Regions from separate parts of the Metasolibacillus sp. FSL K6-0083 genome, predicted to be linked through region 3. Evidence: riboswitches for the same ligand, from Rfam matches in the RefSeq annotation. Region 3 holds a riboswitch; each other region holds the start of a gene.

Region 1 (5,104 bases), 870 kb from region 3:
AACAAATCCAAGTCATGGTCTTCTCTATACGTTTATGTATGTAATTGGTTTTGCAGTGCCGTTTATTGTTTTAACATTTTTCATCGGTTCATCCAAATGGATTGTAGGCAAAACGGGAATCATTATGAAAGTGGGAGGGATTATGATGGTTCTCATGGGCATCCTTTTATTCTTCGGGCTAATGCCTCGTTTAAGCGCTTTTTTATTAAGGTTAATTGATGGAACATGGCTATCTAATTTAGGATAGGAGGGAGCATATAGTAGTGAAAAAAGTAGTATTAAGCTTATTTTTAATTGCAATGGTTGGTTATGCATTAGTTGAATACATATCAACTCATTCTAGTCGAGTAAGTACAAATACACCTGTTATTTCTTCTAATACTGATATGGAAATTACAGAGACAAATGATGTAGGTATTAGACGTGGGAATATTGCGCCTGATTTTACGTTGGAAACACTGGAAGGTGAGACTCTTTCACTTTCAGAATTCAAGGGGAAAAAGGTATTCCTAAATTTTTGGGCTACTTGGTGTCCACCTTGTCGAGCAGAGATGCCAGATATACAAAAATTTTCTGAAGACGAGGATGTGCTCGTTTTCGCTATTAATTTAACGCATACAGAAGATACTTTAATAACTGTTAATAATTTCATTCAAGATAAAGGGTTCACTTCTCCAGTTTTAATTGATAAAAATGGAGAAGTCGCTGAACTGTTTCGGGTTCAGGCCTATCCGACATCTTATATGATTGATTCAAACGGGAGAATTCAGTACGTGGCATTAGGTGCACTGAATTACGATTTGATGGTTAAAGAGTTTAGGAAGTTAAAGTAATTGGGGGTGTCATTTTGAAGCAAAAGATTTTAGTAGTTGAAGATGACCAAATGATTCGTAATTTAATTAAGATTTATTTACAAAAAGAAGGATATGAAGTGGTGGAAGCAACGGATGGAGAAATGGCGAAGCGTGTATTTCTAACTGAGCATCCATGCTTAATTATTTTGGATTTAATGCTTCCAAAAATCAGTGGAGAACAATTATGTGAGTGGATTAAAGAGCAAGAAAGAAATGAAGTATCTATTATTATGTTAAGCGCAAAAGTACAAACTGCTGATAAAATTCATGGGCTTCGATTAGGTGCAGATGGTTATATGACAAAGCCGTTTGACCCAGAAGAATTACTTGCTCATGTAGAAGCGATATTAAGGAGGACAGGTCAATTTTGCCAAAAAATTTCATACGGTGGTTTATGCATTAAACCAAGAAAGGGGGAGGTTGTTTTATATAATCAAAAAATTCACCTAACAAAACACGAATTTCAATTATTGTATTATTTTATGGAGAATCCAAACATTGTCATACCGCGTGAAAACTTGTTGGAGCACTTATATCCACATCTTGAAAAAGAGGTGATGGAAAGAACAATTGATGCACATATAAAAAAACTTCGCGAAAAGATTGAAGAGAATTCTAGTAAGCCAAAAAGGATTCAAACAGTTCGTGGAATGGGGTATAAATTTGTTACGGAATAAACTGACGTTGTTTTTGCCAAAGAAGTTTTTATGGCGCTTAACTTTAGCGAATAGTTTCATAATCACTGCTTTTATTCTAGATAGGTTCAAGCAATGGAAATATTTGTTTTTACATAGTAGTAATATATAGGGTACAAAGGAATGATTATCTCGAGAGATAATAGGAGTATTTTATATAAAATATGCCGAATTTAGCATATGGAAAGGCATAAAGGGGAATTTGTCCAATTATTGTAGGAGCGATAATTTATCCTTTATCTAAAAAGCACCATAAGAGTAAGAGGAATAAATTAAAAAATTAATTCATATAAAACTTGTAGGATAAGAAGGGATATGCTACAATAAAAAATAATTTCATAGCTTATCAAGAGAGATTGAGGGATTTGGCCCGATGACGTCTCAGCAACCAGCTACATGTAGTATGGTGCTAATTCCAATAGGCGATAGCCTTAAAGATGAGCGTAAACGATTAATAGGAATCGAAGCTCTCTTTGTAAAAAGGGGGCTTTTTTATTTTAAAGAAAGCAGGGATGTACAATGACAAATGATTTACTACAGGCAATTGAAGTATTAAAGGGGAAGAAATGGGTGGATTTAACACATACATTCGGGCCAGATTCCCCTCATTTTTTCATGTTTGAGGATGCGAAGTTTGAAACGCTGTTTTCACATGATGAAGGTTTTTTTGCGCAGCAATTTTCATTCCCAGGTCAATATGGTACACATATTGACCCACCGATTCATTTCGTGTGTGATACACGCTACTTAGATGAGTTAGATTTGAAGGAGCTTGTGCTACCACTCGTTGTTATTGATATGTCAAAGGAAGCGAAGGAGGATAATGATTTCACTTTAAGTGTACAGGATATTTTAGCGTTCGAGGCTGAGCATGGTGAAATTGAAGCAGGTACATTTGTTGCCTTGCGCACAGATTGGAGTAAGCGCTGGCCGGATAAAGAAGCATTTAATAACAAAGATAAGGAAGGGAATAATCATATTCCAGGCTGGGGTTTAGAGGCACTACAGTTTTTATTTAAAGAGCGTAAAGTGAGTGCTGTTGGACATGAAACATTTGATACTGATTCTGCTGCAGATTTCCTCAGAAATGGTAAGCTTGAGGGAGAATATTTTGTACTTGAGCAAGATACGTATCAAATCGAGCTATTAACCAATTTAGATCAGCTTCCAGCAAAGGGAGCCGTTATTTTTAATATCGTACCAAAGCCGGAAAAAGCATCTGGCTTCCCAGTGCGCTCATTTGCAATTTTACCTTAAATAAGGGGGGAGGGCTAAGGAGTTGTCCGAAAAGTCCATTTTGTTTTGACACCGCATTGAAATCAGTGTTTTCATCGCTTCCCTTTTACTGAAGGAGTACACTGCTAAGGCCCATGTTCATCCCATTTTTAAAAGAGGCGTTTTCTATTTATATGAATCAGCATTTTGTGAAACATCATCGCTACTGTCCAAAATGCCGGCTATGCACGGCTTTTTGGACAGCCCCACGCTACCTCTCCTTTTTAAGAATGCACACGTAAAATAGTAATTCTTCTTGAAATAGCCGTTATTTTTTCTCGTTTAGAGTGGCTATAAATTCTTTTGTTGTGTTGTAAATGTATTGGATTTCTTTAGTGGAAAGCCCCTTTAATAGCTCTTGCTGATAATATATCAACGTTTCCTTTGTTTCAATATCTGGTGATTTCGCTACATCCCCAAAATTGAAAAGTTCGTGTAAGTCAATTTCTAAAGCATTAAGTATATTTTCTAAAGTGCTAATTGTTAAATTAGCAACTCCTCGTTCTATTTCAGAAATACGTGGTCGTGTTATACCCGCCCTCTCACCTAATTGCTCCTGAGTAAGGTTTTTACGTTTTCGATAGCGTTTTATTTGAGTTCCCAGTAAAATATTCAGTTTGGACATAGTGTTCACCTCTCCTAGTACTAAGATTAGTGAACTTGTACCAGAAAATATGTACTAATATAGTGTCCTTAATAATGTTATGTATACTATAATAGTTCATTTATGGTGAAAGGGTATTTTAATGATTAGTTTTTAGCAAAAAGTAAGATTTATTTAGTCGATTAATAAGACTTATAAACGAGAAAATTACGATAAAATCATTTTCCATTTGTAATTTTAACTGCTATTAGTAAAGTTATTTGCGACGAGTAACCGCAGGAGTATATTATTTTTATACCGATAGCTACAGAAATCTCCCACTTCTATAAGTGACAAGATGAATGCAAGCATTAGACTTGTTTCAGTGGCTGTTCAAACACCTGCTGATAATGAGGAGCTAAGTACGTCCCGTAACAAGAACTAAGTGTCTAACATCGTGTAGGTCTAAGCGCCAGTGGATGTTACAGATTTTGAAGGGAGCTTTGCATGATGCAGGTCAGTTAGCCGCTAGTGCATGTCGTGATGGTTTTAATTCAACTTCCTTGAAATAATCTGGGAGAGAGGCGTAATTGATAATAGCAAGAAATGGCTTGAAAATCCATGTTTGCAATCTTTTATAACGGCATATGATTTTCTAAACGTTAGCTCTTTCCATAAAAACAAAAAGTGTCTGAAAAGCAGTGCGTTCGCATGTTTTTCAGACACCTTTCTATAACTATGGGAGATTAAGACTTTTTGAAATTTCATTTGCTTCGTGGACGGCACGAACACCGGCAGACATAACTTTGTCTCGAGTAAAACGGAAGCCTGGTCCAGCGATTGAAAGAAAGGCAATCATATTGCCTTCAGAGTCGAGAATGGGCGTGGAGATGCCATTTTCATTTTCATCGAGTTCGCCAAAGGTTGTTCCGAAGCCGCGTTCACGAATGATTTGCAGCTCTTTTTTGAGCTCCTGTGGGTCTGTCATTGTAAAGGGTGTCACTTGTTTTAATGGTTTTTCTAAGTAAATATTTAATTCTTCTTCTGACCAACTGCTTAAAAATAACTTTCCATTAGAAGAAGAGTGTAGTGGTGACATTTCATTTACATAATCTGCAATACGAATACTATGGGATGGATTAATTTGTTCAACCGTCAGTATTTGTGATGACTTAGGAACACCTAACAAGACAGATTCTTGGAAGAAATCACGTAATCGCTCCATACTAGGTAATGCACGACGAATTAAATGACTATAATTATCCGTGTTTGCCGCTAATCGAATGATTTCATAGCCTATTTGATAGCCTTTCGTTAAAGGGTCTCTTTCGATTAAGTTATGGCTTTCTAGTGTTGATAGCATGCGCCAAACTGTAGTACGATTCATGCCTGTTGCACTAACTAAATCTGCTAATTGAATAGGAGAACGATTATTTGCAATAATTTTTAGTAAAGAAATTGCTCGATCCACTGCCTGTACTGTAGGGCCTTCGATTTTATTCATACGATTATTCATAACAAATTTGCTTCCCACCTTTTATTTCATAGTAGTGAAGGTGATTGACTCTCATCAAGTGTTAAAGCCTTTAATAATTGATCAAAAGAAATCGTATCAATTTTTGTATTCGTATCATCATAAATAGTAAACTCTTTTTTACCTGTTTCTACAAACCTTGCGAAAACGTCTTTAACAGAAG
Region 2 (5,104 bases), 590 kb from region 3:
TTCTTCTCTTTCCATTTCAAAATATAAACTGTGCTGACAATCCGACCATTCTTTATATTGAAAATGAGTTAATGGTTGTTGTAATAACCAATTTTTTGATACTTGTATATCGGTAATTGAATCCCTTTCTCCCGTCATCATTAAAATAGGTAAATTCGGAAATTTCACTTCTACATTTTTTAAACGCTTCAGTAGCTGTTGCAAATCTTTATACCACTTTACTGTAACAGTTGTATTATGAGGAACATCATCCTTTAGCTCCTCATATACCTCATAATTTCGAGACATCCGTTGCATCGTAATATCATGCTGAAGCTTGACACTAGAAGTCAACGCACTAATACTTGTTAATGCATTTGACATTTTACCAGGCTGTAGCTTGAGCTGTAGCCAAGGCGACACAAATATGGCGCCTGCACATTCTAATTTCTTTTTTTGTAAAACATTCATTAATACTGTTGCACCTAAACCATTCCCTATAACAAATACAGGTAAGTTTTCAGATAACCCTATTTCTACCAACTGTTTTACATAGTCCTCATATTTAAAAAAATCCTCATCATGGTAGCCTCTATTCTGTGCCTGTTCTCCATGGCCTGGCAAATCTCCCATTACAACGTGAAATCCTGCACTACGCAGCTTTTCAATGAGCCAAGCATACCAGCGATGATGCTCATATGCACTATGGACAATTGCCACAACTGCCTTTGGCTGCCCATCAGCCTCCCATTTCCACATTGCAATCCCTCCTACATTCTAAAACTTAAATTTATTGTTATCCTACTGTCGCTCATTATATACATTTATCCTATATTAACACTGAAGATTCATTATATCTTTTATTACGATTGCTACAATAGATTCTTCTATTATAATCGGTTTTTTAAGCATTGTTTAAATTTTATTTTCTATTTTTCTCTACTTTTGATACGATGGTTGCATAGTGTGTATAAAGAAAGGAAGCGTTTTTATTATGATTTACCCATATAAAGGGATACTACCCAAAATTGATTCCTCTGCATTTATTGCAGATTTCGCTACGATAACAGGCGACGTTACAATTGGAGAGGAATCGACAATATGGTTTAATACAGTTATTCGTGGTGATGTAGCAGCAACAATTATTGGCAAACGAGTTAGTATACAAGATTTGAGCTGCATACACCAAAGTCCAAATAACCCTGTAATTATTGAAGATGAAGTAACGGTTGGTCATCAGGTGACATTGCATGGCTGTACCATTCGCAAACGAGCACTAATCGGCATGGGCTCAATCATTCTTGATGGAGCTGAAATTGGAGAAGGTGCGTTTATTGGTGCGGGCAGTCTCGTTCCCCCAGGTAAAAAAATACCACCAAATATGCTCGCAATGGGGCGTCCCGCAAAGGTCGTACGCGAAGTAAATGCAGAGGATCGTGAAGACATGGATCGCATTATTCGTGAATATGTAGAAAAAGGCCAATATTATAAATCATTGCAAACAAATATGTAAAGGGACTTTACATATTTGTTTGCAACGAGGATAGTAACAATTTATTGTTACTACCGCAGGAGCACACCCTCCCTTGCGACGAGGATGTTGACTATTCATTGTCAACACCACAGGAGCACTCACTTCATTTGCTTCTGCATCTGGCACCTTGCTATCGCTATAAATAAGATTTGTTACTACACTTCCGCTCTGAATCTATATAAAAAAAAGAGCTGTCTGAAAGCAGCGCGTCTGCCTGCTTTCGGACAACCCCTTCACTATTATTTCACTAATAATGCTGCTTTTTCCTTTAATACGTCTGCTTTATCTGTTTGCTCCCAAGGTACATTCAAATCTGTACGACCGAAATGTCCATAAGCTGCAGTTTGTTTAAAGATTGGTCGGCGTAAATCTAACATTTTAATAATACCTGCTGGGCGTAAATCAAAGAGCTCACGGACCCATTCTACAATTTGAGAAGATGGCACTGTTCCTGTACCAAATGTATCTACAGCAATTGATACAGGCTGTGCCACACCGATTGCATAAGCAAGCTGTACTTCTGCACGGTCTGCTAAACCAGCAGCAACGATATTTTTTGCCACATAACGCGCTGCGTAAGCCGCAGAGCGGTCTACTTTTGTCGCATCCTTACCTGAGAATGCCCCACCACCATGTCGCGCATAGCCTCCGTAAGTATCCACAATGATTTTGCGACCTGTTAAACCGGCATCGCCCTTTGGTCCACCGATAACAAAGCGACCTGTCGGATTAATAAAATATTTTGTTGCTTCATCTAATAGCTCAGCTGGTACAACTGGTGCAATTACAACACGCTTTAAATCTGCTTGAATTTGCCCCAATGTTACTTCTTCATCATGCTGTGTTGAAATAACAATTGTATCTACACGTACTGGTACATTATTTTCATCGTACTCAACCGTTACTTGTGTTTTTCCATCTGGACGTAAATATTTTAATTCATCTGATTTTCGCACTTCTGTTAAACGGCGCGCTAGCTTATGCGCCAAGCTAATTGGTAGCGGCATTAGCTCTGGTGTTTCGTTACATGCATACCCAAACATTAATCCTTGGTCACCTGCACCAATTGCTTCAATCGCCTCGTCTGACATTGAGCCTTCACGTGCCTCAAGAGCTTGGTCTACGCCTTGTGCAATATCAGGTGATTGTTCGCCAATTGCTACAAGCACTGCTAAGTTTTCAGCATCGAAGCCATATTTACCACGCGTATAGCCAATCTCTGCTACAGTGTCACGTACAATTCCTTTAATATCTACATAAGTAGAAGTCGTAATTTCTCCTGCCACTAGTACTAGTCCTGTCGTTACCGTTGTTTCACATGCTACACGAGCATTTGGATCTTCAGCTAAAATGGCGTCCAAAATTGCATCTGAGATTTGGTCGCAAATTTTATCTGGATGTCCTTCGGTAACACTTTCAGATGTAAATAGTCTACGATTTGTCATTTTGTTTCCTCCTATAGTTCCTGCGAATATGATACGGTACTCCTTACCCATGTCAAGCTTTTAAGGCGATGCTTTAATATAATAGAAGAGTATTTCATCCATTCTTTATCAAACTTCGCCGCTTCGGCTTTTACAGACAGTTAATGATTCACTACACTTTTGTGCATCAATCGTTTTCATAATGGCTGCCCATGAATATGGAATCAACTCAAACCATTACCGCCTCTTAACATAAGGTTTTTGAAAGGTATAGTCATAAAGAAAAGTTTTATCATCGTCTTAAGTTTAAGGCTGTCTTGCTGTTTAAGCATTTATCTATATAATAGTAAGCGTTGCGAATCGTTTCAAGCGCAGTGCTAGACAGCTAGTTTATCAACTAGGTTTTTCAATGACGAACTTTTTTAGGCAATAAAAAAACCTTTCACTCATAAGCATGAGAGAAAGGATTGTATTTTCGTTCCCTTTCACTCTTATCGTTCAAGGAGAAAGCTCCTTGCATCAGGTTGGCACCAACGCATGATGTGAAAAGTCATGCAGGTTGCCGGGCTTCATAGGGCCTGACCCTCCACCAGCTCGGGATAAGAGTATCCGTTCAATTTCATATAATACATAATTTTTTTTGCGCTGTCAAATACTATACACATCCATTCATTTTTTCCGATTTACCGACTAAAAATTTCATAAATTTCTCTCGAATTAGTATAGACTATTTCATTTAATGTGTTATACTTTTTGTAGTTAAAAGAAATGAATTCCCACCAAACTTGGGAATATTATAAATAAAAGGATGGTTTTAAGCGATGAATTCAGTAGAAATTGCAAACGAACTGAAAGATTTATTAAACGGTACAAATATTCATGTTCAACTTTCTGTTCCACAGTTAGTAGAAAAAGCAACATCTCGTGGAGAAGCAATTCTAACTGTTGACGGTGCATTACGTGCTGAAACAGGCAAATATACTGGTCGTTCTCCTAAAGATAAATATACAGTAGAAGAAGAAAGCACGAAAGATAAAATTGACTGGGGAAAAGTAAACCGTCCGATTTCTTCTGAAGTGTTTGAAAAACTATATGTAAAGGTAGTTAATTATTTAAAAGAACGCGACGAGCTTTTCGTATTTAATGGTTTTGCTGGTGCAGATAAAGATTCACAAATCGGTATTAAAGTTATTAATGAATATGCATGGCATAATTTATTCTGCCATCAATTATTTATCCGCCCAACTGCCGAAGAGCTTGCTACACATACAACAGACTTTACAATTGTTTCTGCACCAAACTTTAAAGCAGATCCAACTGTTGATGGAACAAATTCAGAAACATTCATTATTGTTTCATTAGAAAAGAAAGTGATTTTAATCGGTGGTACAGAATACGCTGGTGAAATGAAAAAATCTATTTTCAGCATTATGAATTATTTATTACCAGAGCAAGATATTTTATCAATGCACTGCTCAGCAAACGTTGGTGAAGCGGGCGATGTCGCTTTATTCTTCGGCTTATCTGGTACAGGCAAAACGACTTTATCAGCAGATAGCGACCGTAAATTAATCGGTGATGACGAACACGGCTGGTCAGACAATGGCGTTTTCAATATTGAAGGTGGTTGCTATGCAAAAACAATTAACCTTTCAAAAGAAAAAGAACCTGAAATTTATAATGCGATTCGCTTCGGCTCTGTATTAGAAAACGTTATTGTAGATGAAAATACACGTATTTGCAACTATGACGACGGTTCGTTAACAGAAAATACGCGCGTAGCTTACCCGATTGAGTATATTGAAAATATCGCAAAGCCCTCTGTAGCGGGACACCCACAAACAATCGTGTTCTTAACTGCAGATGCATTTGGTGTATTACCTCCAATCTCAAAATTAACAAAGGAGCAAGCGATGTATCATTTCCTAAGCGGCTTCACATCGAAGTTAGCAGGTACAGAACGTGGCGTAACAGAGCCAGAACCAGTATTCTCAACATGCTTCGGTTCTCCATTCCTACCGCTTCCTGCAACAGTTTATGCAGAAATGTTAGGTAAGAAAATTGATGAGCACGGCTCACAAGTATTTTTAGTAAACACTGGTTGGACTGGTGGCGAATATGGCGTAGGTAGCCGTATGAAGCTCTCTTACACACGCGCAATGGTGCG
Region 3 (5,104 bases):
ACTATCACGTGCCCGTGAATTATTAATTATGGTTGGCAGCACGGAAATGTTTACGCAGCGTCCGAAAAAACAGGAAACGCGCCGTATGTATCAGCATGTGCTGGATGTAGTGAAAGCACAGGACGGCTACCGCACATAGGAGTGAATTATGGAATTACAACAGCTTGAAAGACAAATAAAACAGCAACTGCCGCTTCCTAGTTCAGTGGAAATTGTTAGCACGAAGCATTTTTCAATACCGATTCATACGCTCTTAACGAAATACACACCAATTCGTCGCATACCGATGGATATTTTAATGAAAATGATGTTGCGTGCCTTTCAAACAGGGCGTTTTCAAGATGCCGAAACGGTGGCAGATGTCCTGCTGGTCGAATCATTATTTATTGAGGATTTACTGCAAAAAATGAAGAAAACAGGACTGCTAACAATGGAGGAAGCGATTCAATTAACTGAAAAAGGGGAGGCACAGCTGGCTGCAGGTATTTTTGAGGAACAGCTTGAGGAAATGGAGCAGGAATTATTTTATAGTCCTTTGCACGCAAGCTTTTTACAAGGTGAACTAGAGGAATTCGATGAATTTCCTGACGAGCTACAATATATAGAGCAACTATCCGTGATGTGGAATGAGCAACAAATTGTGGATGCATTGCAAAATGGCGCGACTAATGACCACGCAGAGCCAACATTTATTACCTCAATAAATAGCGTCGATGAGCTACAAATCCATGATGTACCATGCTTGCAATTTGTATTACATAATACAAGCAAAGATAGTTTTGATATACGTGTCTTTAATACATTGACCAACGCTTGGGATGCACATTTAGAGCAGGTGATAAAGGAGCGGGAGCAAGCATGACAAATACAAGCTCAATACTAGAGGCTGGGACATTTCGCCCAATCCATACCATCGGCTTATTAGATGCCCTTTAGAGCATGAGCTACATCTGGTGCTATTAATGTAACGAAGCAAAAAGAGCGTATTTTGCATGCTTTTACGAAGTTTCGTCATGATAATTGAAAGAAATTAAATGAAAAGCATATTGCAAGCATCTTTTTTCCACTTTCGTTATAGTAACTAGTGAGGTGATAATCATGTTGAAAAATATACCAATCTCTGTGTTAGATTTAGTGTCTGTGAGTGAAGGTCAAACTACAACACAGGCATTTGAACGCTCTCGTCGTTTAGCTATTTTAGCCGAGCAGTTAGGCTATAAACGTTTTTGGGTGGCTGAGCATCATAATAGCCGTTCCATCGCAAGCTCAGCCACTTCTGTTGTCATGAGTTATTTAGCTAGTGCAACAAAGGAAATTCGAATCGGTTCCGGTGGAATTATGCTACCTAACCATGCACCATTAATTATTGCCGAGCAATTTGGAACACTTGATGCAATGTTCCCAGGTCGAATCGATTTAGGCTTAGGTCGTGCACCCGGTACAGACCATTTTACAGCAAGGGCACTACGCCGCCGTGATGCTGAGGACTTTGAAGATAATATTGAGGAGCTAGAGCGCTTTTTAGCAAAAGCACAGGAATCAGATTACATTAAGGCTTATCCTGGATTTGGTGCAAATGTGCCAATGTGGGTGTTAGGCTCAAGTTTATTTAGTGCAGAACTAGCTGCTCGCCGTGGTATGCCATATGCCTTTGCAAGTCATTTTGCCCCTGACTATTTAATGCAGGCAATTGATATTTATCGTACACAATTCCAGCCTTCTGAGCATTTACAGAAGCCGAAAATGCTAGCCTGTGTCAATGTGATGATTGCCGATACTGATGAAGAAGCTCAAAAATTGGCAACAACTTACTATCAGCTTTTCTTAAGCATTATTCGTCGCACACATGATTTACTTCAGCCACCTGTAGACAATATGGATGAAATATGGACACCATTTGAAAAGCAGGCAATTATGCAGCAACGTCAATATATGTTCGTTGGTGACCAGCAATCAGTCAAAGCACAATTAGAAAAATTCGTTGCAGACACAAAAATAGATGAATTAATGGTAACTGCTTCTATTTATGATGAAGAGGCTCGGACAAAGTCATTTACATTGTTGAAGGAGCTTTTTTAAACCCTATTGTCAAACCGCAACACACATGCTACAATATATGAAAATTAATAAATCTTATCAAGAGAAGCCGAGGGATATGGCCCGTTGACGCTTCAGCAACCTCTAATATTTATTAGAAAGGTGCTAATTCCAGCGGGGATTGTCCCCGAGAGATAAGAGTGAACGGATTTGATTACGAAAACCCTCTCATTCTCTTTACTGGAATGAGAGGGTTTTTGCATTGCCTTCTCTAGCTGATTCAACCATGCTTCAAAAGATAATTGATTTGTTAATTCAAGAAATGGGGGAAGCGAAGTGCCAATTAATATTCCGAAGCAATTGCCAGCAGGCGAGCTATTAAGACAAGAGAAAATTTTCGTAATGGAGGAGGACCGTGCGAGAACACAGCAAATCCGTCCGTTAAATATTTTAGTTTGTAACCTAATGCCAGAAAAAGAGAAAACGGAGTTGCAATTATTACGTTTGTTAGGAAATACACCATTACAAGTGAATGTGACATTTTTAAATACAGCGACATATGAGTCAAAAAATGTTTCAAAATCGCATTTGCAATCGTTTTATACGACATTTAACGAAATCAAACACCGCCGATTTGATGGGATGATAATTACAGGCGCACCAATTGAACGAATGGAGTTTGAGGACGTTATTTATTGGAAAGAAATAACGGATATTATGGAATGGGCAAAATTAAACGTCACATCGATTATGAATATATGTTGGGGCGCTCAGGCTGCCCTCTACCATCATTATGGCATTGGAAAATTCGAGTTACCAAAAAAATGCTCTGGTGTCTATTCGCACGTCATTACAGATTTAACTGTCGATTTAGTGCGTGGCTTTAGTGACGAATACGTAGCACCACATTCAAGACATACATCGGTATCGATAGAGGAAGTTCGCGCGCATCCAGATTTACGCTTACTTAGCTATTCAGATGATGCTGGTGTCTTCATTGTACAGTCTAAAGACAACAAGCAAATTATGATTACAGGCCATTTAGAATATGACGCGACAACGCTTGCAGATGAGTATGAGCGAGATGTGGCAAAGGGAGATAATGTAGAAGTACCGATTAATTACTTCCCAAATGATGACCCTGCTAAAGCGCCGAAAAACACGTGGCGTGCACATTCACATTTATTGTTCTACAATTGGCTGAACTATTACGTATACCAAGAAACACCATATAAATGGGATTTTGTTGAGGAAGAAATCGAATATCATATTTAACAAGCTAGTTGAATGCTAGAGGACGTAATTTAATTTAGCATTTATATTCTTGCACATAATGTAATCAACAAAGCGATGGAGCTGTCTCAAAATGAATTTTCAGACAGATTCCATCGCTATTTATCTTGATTTAGGCTTTTTTATACTCATAAGCTAATTCATCGAGCTGTTCATCCACACTTACATATAAATCATGCTCATTGAAAAACCATTCATCATTGCGTTCGATATAATAATGAACACCTTCAACAACTGTGTCTACGCCAATTTCATGAGGGAATTCGCGGTTCATACCGAGTGAAAAGCCTTCATGAAAAGGGGAAGAACCACCGTATCTTGCATAAAATCGTACATAATCTCCTTGTTGTACTTCCATTTCTTTTTGAAACCAATTAATCGCTGCATCTGTTAATACTATTTTCATGACAATAGCCTCCGACATACATTTATACTTATATTTTAGCGGATTTCACAGGGTAGTAACAGGAAATTGCTTTGAGAGTCATTGCAAGCGAAGATTAATTACATGCATGAGAAGTGGACTAAGGCATCTTTAGCACAATATTTTACTCGTTCGTTTTAAAAACAAAAATTGTCTGAAAGCAACATGTTATTCCGCTTTCAGACAACTCTATTGTAGTTTAAATCCATTTCACTTTCGGCTCTGTACCTGCCTTAATCCGTTTAATATTTTCTCTGTGACGATAAACGATAAACGTAAATAAAATGGCAATTAAAATAAATAAGGCAAAATCACCTGTTAATACTAGGTAAACTATGCTATAAATAAGGGCGATGAGTGCAACAATCATAGATGTGAGGCTGACCATTTTTGTAAGCTTTAGCGTAATGAAAAATACGACAAAAAGTAGTAAAAATAATGGCCATGCATAGCCTAGCACAACACCTGCAGAAGTTGCTACGGCTTTGCCACCACGGAAACGCGCAAAAATAGGGAAGATATGACCTAGTACAGCAGCAACACCTAAAATTAATATGTGAATTTGCACGTCTTGGAAAAATGGCAATAAAGGTAATAGAACAGCAGCTGTGCCTTTTAAAACATCAATAATTGTCACGATTAAGCCTGCTTTTTTACCGAGAACACGAAAAGTATTCGTTGCACCTAAATTTCCGCTTCCTTGCTTTCTAATATCTGTATTATAAAAAAGCTTACCAATCCATAATGCCGAAGGGATGGAGCCAATTAAATAAGCACAAATCAATATAATGGCAGTTGACATACATGTGCTCCTTTCAAAATTGATAGTTGGTACTAATATGTTGTAATAATGATTATACACTGATTGCCTAGCAATTGAATAGTAGATTGACGATTTTTTTTGTTTTTGCAAGAATAGGCGTGTCAAAAACGTTTTTGAGACATACCTATTGAAATGTGGATAGTGACCATTTATCCCGCATTAAGGGTCAGTAAGCCTCCTACTTCAAGACTTTAGTAAAATTGGGCAAAGGATAAGTGGGAGACCAACTGCCCGTAAAAGCCCGAATGGTTCAACTAACTTTCAGTGGGAAAGAGCGTCCACTGAATGAAGTTTCACTTTATTGTAACCGCCGGAGAAGCAAGCCTTATTTGTAACGAAAGCAAAGAGACAGGTTCAGATTTTTTTAGCAAATATTTAATATAAAAGCTGAGATTATCCTGAAGATATAGGCTCTGAAATAAAGCATTCATTGAAAAATAGCTTGCTTAAATGGTACAATGACTATCTGTGTAGAGGTTTAGCGCCTTGACAGCTAAACTTATTCTTTGTACGATAAAAGAAAAGAA
Region 4 (5,104 bases), 1.3 Mb from region 3:
GCGGCCTTTACGTTGAGCATATCTTGGCTCGTTTCTAATAAAATTAAATCTGCTCCTGCTTCGATAAGTGCATGTGCCTGTACATAAAAATTTTCTTCTAGCTCATCGAAGGTAATACCACCTGTAACCGATAATGTTTTCGTCGTTGGGCCGATTGCACCTGCTACGAAGCGTGGCCACTCAGGTGTAGAAAGTTTTTCTGCTTCCTCTTTGGCAATTTCCACAGCACGTTTATTAATTTCAGTTGCCTTATGCCCTAAATCATATTCATTTAATACGAGGGGCGTACCACCAAATGTATTCGTACTAATGATATCTGCCCCTGCTTCTAAATAAGCACGGTGTATTTTGTGCAAAACATCCGGACGTGTTAGAACAAGATTTTCGTTACAGCCATCTAACTCCTCGCCCCCAAAATCATCATATGTTAAATTTTCATTTTGCAGCATTGTGCCCATTGCGCCATCAATTATTAAAATGCGCTTTGCTAATTGTTCCTCAATCGGATGATTAAACATTTGTTTTAACTCCTTTTTGTGCATCTACTTGTTTCACATAATCCATTAATTGCAGTGTCATATCATAGCGTAAAAACGGTGTAATTAAGTAAATACCGTTGAAGTATTCACAGGCTGTATCAAGTAATTCCTGCGCAATCGCCACACCTTCAGCGGTTGCTCTCGCCTTTTCATCACCGCAAGCTTCCATACGCGCTAGCGCTTCATCAGATAATTTAATCCCCGGTACCTCATGATGTAAAAACTCCGCACTCTTAAAGCTCGTTAATGGCATAATACCAATATAAATTGGCGCTTCTAAATGCTTTGTCGCCTCGTATATTTCAATAATTTTTTCCTTCGTGTAAACAGGCTGTGAAATAAAGTAATCCGCCCCATGCTCGATTTTTTTCTCTAAACGGCTTACCGCACGGTCCAACACCCGCACATTCGGATTAAAAGCTGCCGCGACAGAAAAATTAGCCTGTTTACGCAATGGCTTCCCTGAGAAAGAAATTCCTTCGTTTAACTGTTTAATCAACGAAATGAGCTCCATTGATGATACGTCATAAACGCTTGTTGCCCCGGGGAAATCCCCAACTTTTGTCGGGTCACCTGTCACCGCTAAAATATCGTGCAAGCCAAGTGCATCTAAGCCCATCAAATGCGATTGTAGCCCGATTAAATTGCGGTCACGACATGTCAAATGGGGCAAAGCACGAACCCCGTGCTGCAATTTTAAAATAGAGGCCATCGCAATATTGCTAATACGCGGTGAAGCAAGGGAATTATCGGCCATCATCACTACATCTGCCCCAGCTTCATAGAGCTCCTTTGCCCCCTTAATAAAACCATCAATTTCTAAATGACGTGGCGTATCCAATTCAACAATAACCGAACGTTCGCGCTTTACTTTTATATGTAAAGGCTCCTCGACAGGCGGCTCTGGCACACGCACAAACTCTATACTAACAGGTTTTATTTCTTTTTCGGTCAAAGGTGTGACACCTGCTAAACGCTTCTTCACTGCCTCCACATGCTTTGGCGTCGTACCACAGCAACCACCAATTAATCGAACGCCTTGACCAACTAACTCTACAGCCGCACGTGCAAAATAATCTGCCTCCGACTCATACACAACGCGCCCATCCTCTACATCTAGTAGAGAAGCATTTGGATAAGCAGAAAGAAAGGCGCGCTCTGGCAATTGCACTGTTTCCATCGCTTGAATGGAGTGATACGGTCCTAAGCGACAGTTCATACCGACAACATCTGCTCCAAGTGCATCAAGCTGTGTCAACGCATCATTCAAACGCATTCCGTTTTGTAGGATACCCGGCTCATGCATCGATAATTGGGCAATAAGCACTTTATCAGTTAATTGGCGTAGCATATTAACAGTCGCTGCTAATTCCTCAAAGTCATAGTACGTTTCAAGCAGCAATCCATCTACCCCACCTGCTAACAAACTTTGCGCTTGCTCTTGAACCGCCACTAAAATCTCCTCTAATGTCGCGTCACTTTTTCGAATACCGCGCACACCACCAATCGTACCAAGCACAAATTGCTCACCTGCACCAACAGCCGCCTTCGCTAGCTTCACGGCTGCCTCATTAAATTCCTGCACTCGGTCCTCATAGCCATAACGCGCTAATTTAATAGCGTTTGCCCCGTACGTATTCGTTTGAATAACATCTGCTCCAGCAGCAATATATTCACTATGAATCTTTTCTACAATTTCAGGTCTTGTAATATTCATTTCCTCATGACAATAATCCAATCCATATGAATAAAGCAGCGTACCAATTGCACCGTCCGCCGTTAATACTCTAGTTTGTAATGCTTCACGTAGCCCCATTTTATATCCTCACTTTCCTAATTGCACCTTGATTCTAGATTTTCATCTACTCAAGGCTATAGTTTTGTATATTTGCAAAAATCAAAAAAGCCTTCTCTAAATGTATATTTAAAGAAGGCTCTACTTGTTCACGTCGTTCCTTCTCATCTGTCGGTATAACACCTGCTGGATTTAGCACCTGACATCATTGTTGGTTGCTGAAGCTTCATTGGGCCAGTCCCTCTGCTTCTCTCGATAAGAAATTTTGAATATTTATTAAATTCTTATTGTTCATTATAGAGTAGTGTATCGCATTTGAGAAGTGTTTTTTACGAAACATACGAAATATCCTACTATATCGCTATCTATTCTTGCTTATTCTAGCAATTACCTTCGCTGCTGTATCGCGTCCGTTTTGAATACATGCGCCGATACCTACACCATAATAAGAGCAGCCTGCTAGCAGCATGTTTGGGTAATGTTCTGCCATTTCCTTCTCTACCGCTTTTAGGGCATCTCGATGTGCCAGGTCATAGCGTGGCATTTTATCAATCCACTTTGTAATATTTACTACGCTCGGCTTGTCATCAATATTTAAGCTCAGCTTAATATCCTGTAGAGCAATTTCCGTTAGTTGCTCATCTGACATAGCTGCAAGCTCCTCATAGCGGGGATTGCTATCTTTATAAAATAAACGTACTAGTAAATTGCCGTTCTCTGATGTATGTGCCCATTTACGACTCGTCCAAGTAGATGCATTACATTGCAAGTCGCTATTATGCGAAACAATAAAGCCCGTTCCATCCGCAGGTAAAACAGAGTCTGACACATTAAATCCAGCATAGAGTGTAAGAGCAGAGCCATTTGTAAATTGTTTTAAATGATGTGTCAACTGCTCATTTGTTAACAATTGCTTCACTGTTTCATTCGGTACTGCTAAAACAGCTATATCCGCAGCAATCATTTGTCCAGTATCTAGCATAATTTTATAATGCCCGTCATCCCTCGCAACCGATGTCACTGCTACCCCTTTCATAAACTCCACCTGTGGTAAGCTTTCTTCTATGCGATAAATAAAAGCTGACATCCCCCGTTGGAACGAAATAAACTTTTTATCTGCTGCTTTTTCAAATTGTTCGCGATGCGCTTTAAAGCCAGCCATAATACTACCGTAATTATTTTTATAATCTACTAAATAAGGCAAGGTCGAGGCAATTGACAATTCATATAAATTACCTGAATAAACCCCTGCTAAGACGGGCGCAATTTGCTTTTTAACGATGCCTTCACCTAAAAAATATTCCAAAAACTCACCAATAGAGCTATCCTTTGTAAAACGGTCATTTGCAATCTCCGCATCTTGTAAAACGCGCTGTTTTTCATCATCTGTCAATAATGTACTAGCCATTAAAGACTCCTCGCTCATCGGAATACCAAATGTAGAGCCCGCTGGAATAGCATGTAACTCATTATTTGTATGAATATATGAGATTCCTGTCGCATTATAAACAAGCTCATCCTCAAACTGCACTTCACGTACTAAATCAAGCACTCCCGGATGGCGTGCCACAATTGAATCCGCACCTGTTTCCATAATGAACTCATCGATTTGCTGAGAGCGAATTTTTCCACCTAATTCCTGATTTCCTTCTATAAGAACAAGCCTCGCATCGATATTTTGCTCCTGCACCTGTCGTGCCAAGTAATGCATTGTAGAAAGCCCTGTAATACCGCCACCAATAACTACAATCGTTTTCATTGTTGTCTCTCCTTGCTAAACGTCAATTTCTCTTATTTTTAGTATAGCTGTTTTTACGTTAAATTTCAGATTCGTTCTGTGACAAAAATGATAAGTTTAGCCGGAAATCCATAATTCCCCTGACTATCCAGTATTTGCGCCCGCAAACTATAAAATTCACCAGATTCATTGCTGATTTTGCCTGCAAATATGCTTGATTTGCCCATAAATTTTCCCAATGTAGCTAAGCAAAAAAGCCGATTCGTCACACAAATTGTGGAACCAATCGACCTTTTAACAATAATTAACTTTTACACAAGCTCTTTCGCAACTGTTGCTAGCGAATCGACGGAGTGTGAGACCTCATTAAATGCAGCTCCTAAATCATCGATGACTTGTCCAATAGTATGGACTTCTCGTCCTACTAGACTATTTTTTTGCTGTTGCTCTTCCATTGCTACTAAAATTTGTGTAAATCTCTGCGCAGTTTCTGACAGACTTTGCTCGCCTAAAGCAACTGCGGATTGAATGCGCTGCATAGATGACAAAAGCTTTTCCGTCTGAATATTAGAGCTTTGTAAAAGAGTCGCAACATTCTTAGTAGATAGCTTCGTTTGCTCCGACAAATTTCGCACTTCGCCCGCTACAACGCTAAAGCCTTTTCCCGCCTCACCTGCACGTGCAGCCTCTATTGCAGCGTTTAAAGAAAGCAAATTAGTTTGATCTGCTATGCTAGTTACAATCGCTATGATGCCTTCCATTTCCCTAGAAATCGTGACTAACTCATGAATATCTAGCGCAATTTCATCGACGGATTGAATAATTTTCTCCATTTGCTGCAGTGACCGGTTAATTTGATCATTCCCATCATTAGCACAACTCGTTGCATTACTAGATATTTGCAATGCTTGCTCAGCATAATTCACAACCCCCTCAGATTGCTCATGTAGCTGGCTAACAGCAGCCGAAGTTTGATCTGCAACAGCTACCAAATTTTCTGTAGCCTCTACAATTTGGCAGCTTATATATTCT

Evidence for each region. Region 3 has a riboswitch for S-adenosylmethionine ahead of metA (homoserine O-succinyltransferase). Riboswitches for the same ligand answer to the same signal wherever they lie in the genome.
Region 1: another riboswitch for S-adenosylmethionine. It lies ahead of MHB51_RS16695 (cyclase family protein); the one in region 3 lies ahead of metA (homoserine O-succinyltransferase).
Region 2: another riboswitch for S-adenosylmethionine. It lies ahead of metK (methionine adenosyltransferase); the one in region 3 lies ahead of metA (homoserine O-succinyltransferase).
Region 4: another riboswitch for S-adenosylmethionine. It lies ahead of MHB51_RS14670 (bifunctional homocysteine S-methyltransferase/methylenetetrahydrofolate reductase); the one in region 3 lies ahead of metA (homoserine O-succinyltransferase).

Annotation. Positions count from the first base shown of each region.
Region 1 covers NZ_CP152046.1:3,565,930-3,571,033, forward strand. Annotated here, with positions in the region: gene MHB51_RS16680 (cytochrome c biogenesis protein CcdA) at 1-247, shown strand, start outside; gene MHB51_RS16685 (TlpA disulfide reductase family protein) at 264-833, shown strand; gene MHB51_RS16690 (response regulator transcription factor) at 848-1,531, shown strand; SAM riboswitch class I at 1,890-1,993, shown strand; gene MHB51_RS16695 (cyclase family protein) at 2,069-2,806, shown strand; gene MHB51_RS16700 (helix-turn-helix transcriptional regulator) at 3,093-3,449, opposite strand; gene MHB51_RS16705 (IclR family transcriptional regulator) at 4,144-4,923, opposite strand; gene MHB51_RS16710 (ABC transporter ATP-binding protein) at 4,950-5,104, opposite strand, start outside.
Region 2 covers NZ_CP152046.1:29,743-34,846, reverse strand. Annotated here, with positions in the region: gene MHB51_RS00165 (alpha/beta hydrolase) at 1-738, opposite strand, end outside; gene MHB51_RS00160 (gamma carbonic anhydrase family protein) at 974-1,492, shown strand; gene metK (methionine adenosyltransferase) at 1,753-2,958, opposite strand; SAM riboswitch class I at 3,426-3,543, opposite strand; gene pckA (phosphoenolpyruvate carboxykinase (ATP)) at 3,759-5,104, shown strand, end outside.
Region 3 covers NZ_CP152046.1:624,137-629,240, reverse strand. Annotated here, with positions in the region: gene MHB51_RS02860 (AAA domain-containing protein) at 1-139, shown strand, start outside; gene MHB51_RS02855 (nucleoside-diphosphate sugar epimerase) at 149-862, shown strand; gene MHB51_RS02850 (LLM class flavin-dependent oxidoreductase) at 1,099-2,079, shown strand; SAM riboswitch class I at 2,131-2,238, shown strand; gene metA (homoserine O-succinyltransferase) at 2,374-3,312, shown strand; gene MHB51_RS02840 (hypothetical protein) at 3,443-3,736, opposite strand; gene plsY (glycerol-3-phosphate 1-O-acyltransferase PlsY) at 3,954-4,556, opposite strand.
Region 4 covers NZ_CP152046.1:3,115,160-3,120,263, reverse strand. Annotated here, with positions in the region: gene metH (methionine synthase) at 1-518, opposite strand, end outside; gene MHB51_RS14670 (bifunctional homocysteine S-methyltransferase/methylenetetrahydrofolate reductase) at 511-2,355, opposite strand; SAM riboswitch class I at 2,496-2,596, opposite strand; gene hemG (protoporphyrinogen oxidase) at 2,696-4,093, opposite strand; gene MHB51_RS14660 (hypothetical protein) at 4,159-4,299, opposite strand; gene MHB51_RS14655 (globin-coupled sensor protein) at 4,384-5,104, opposite strand, start outside.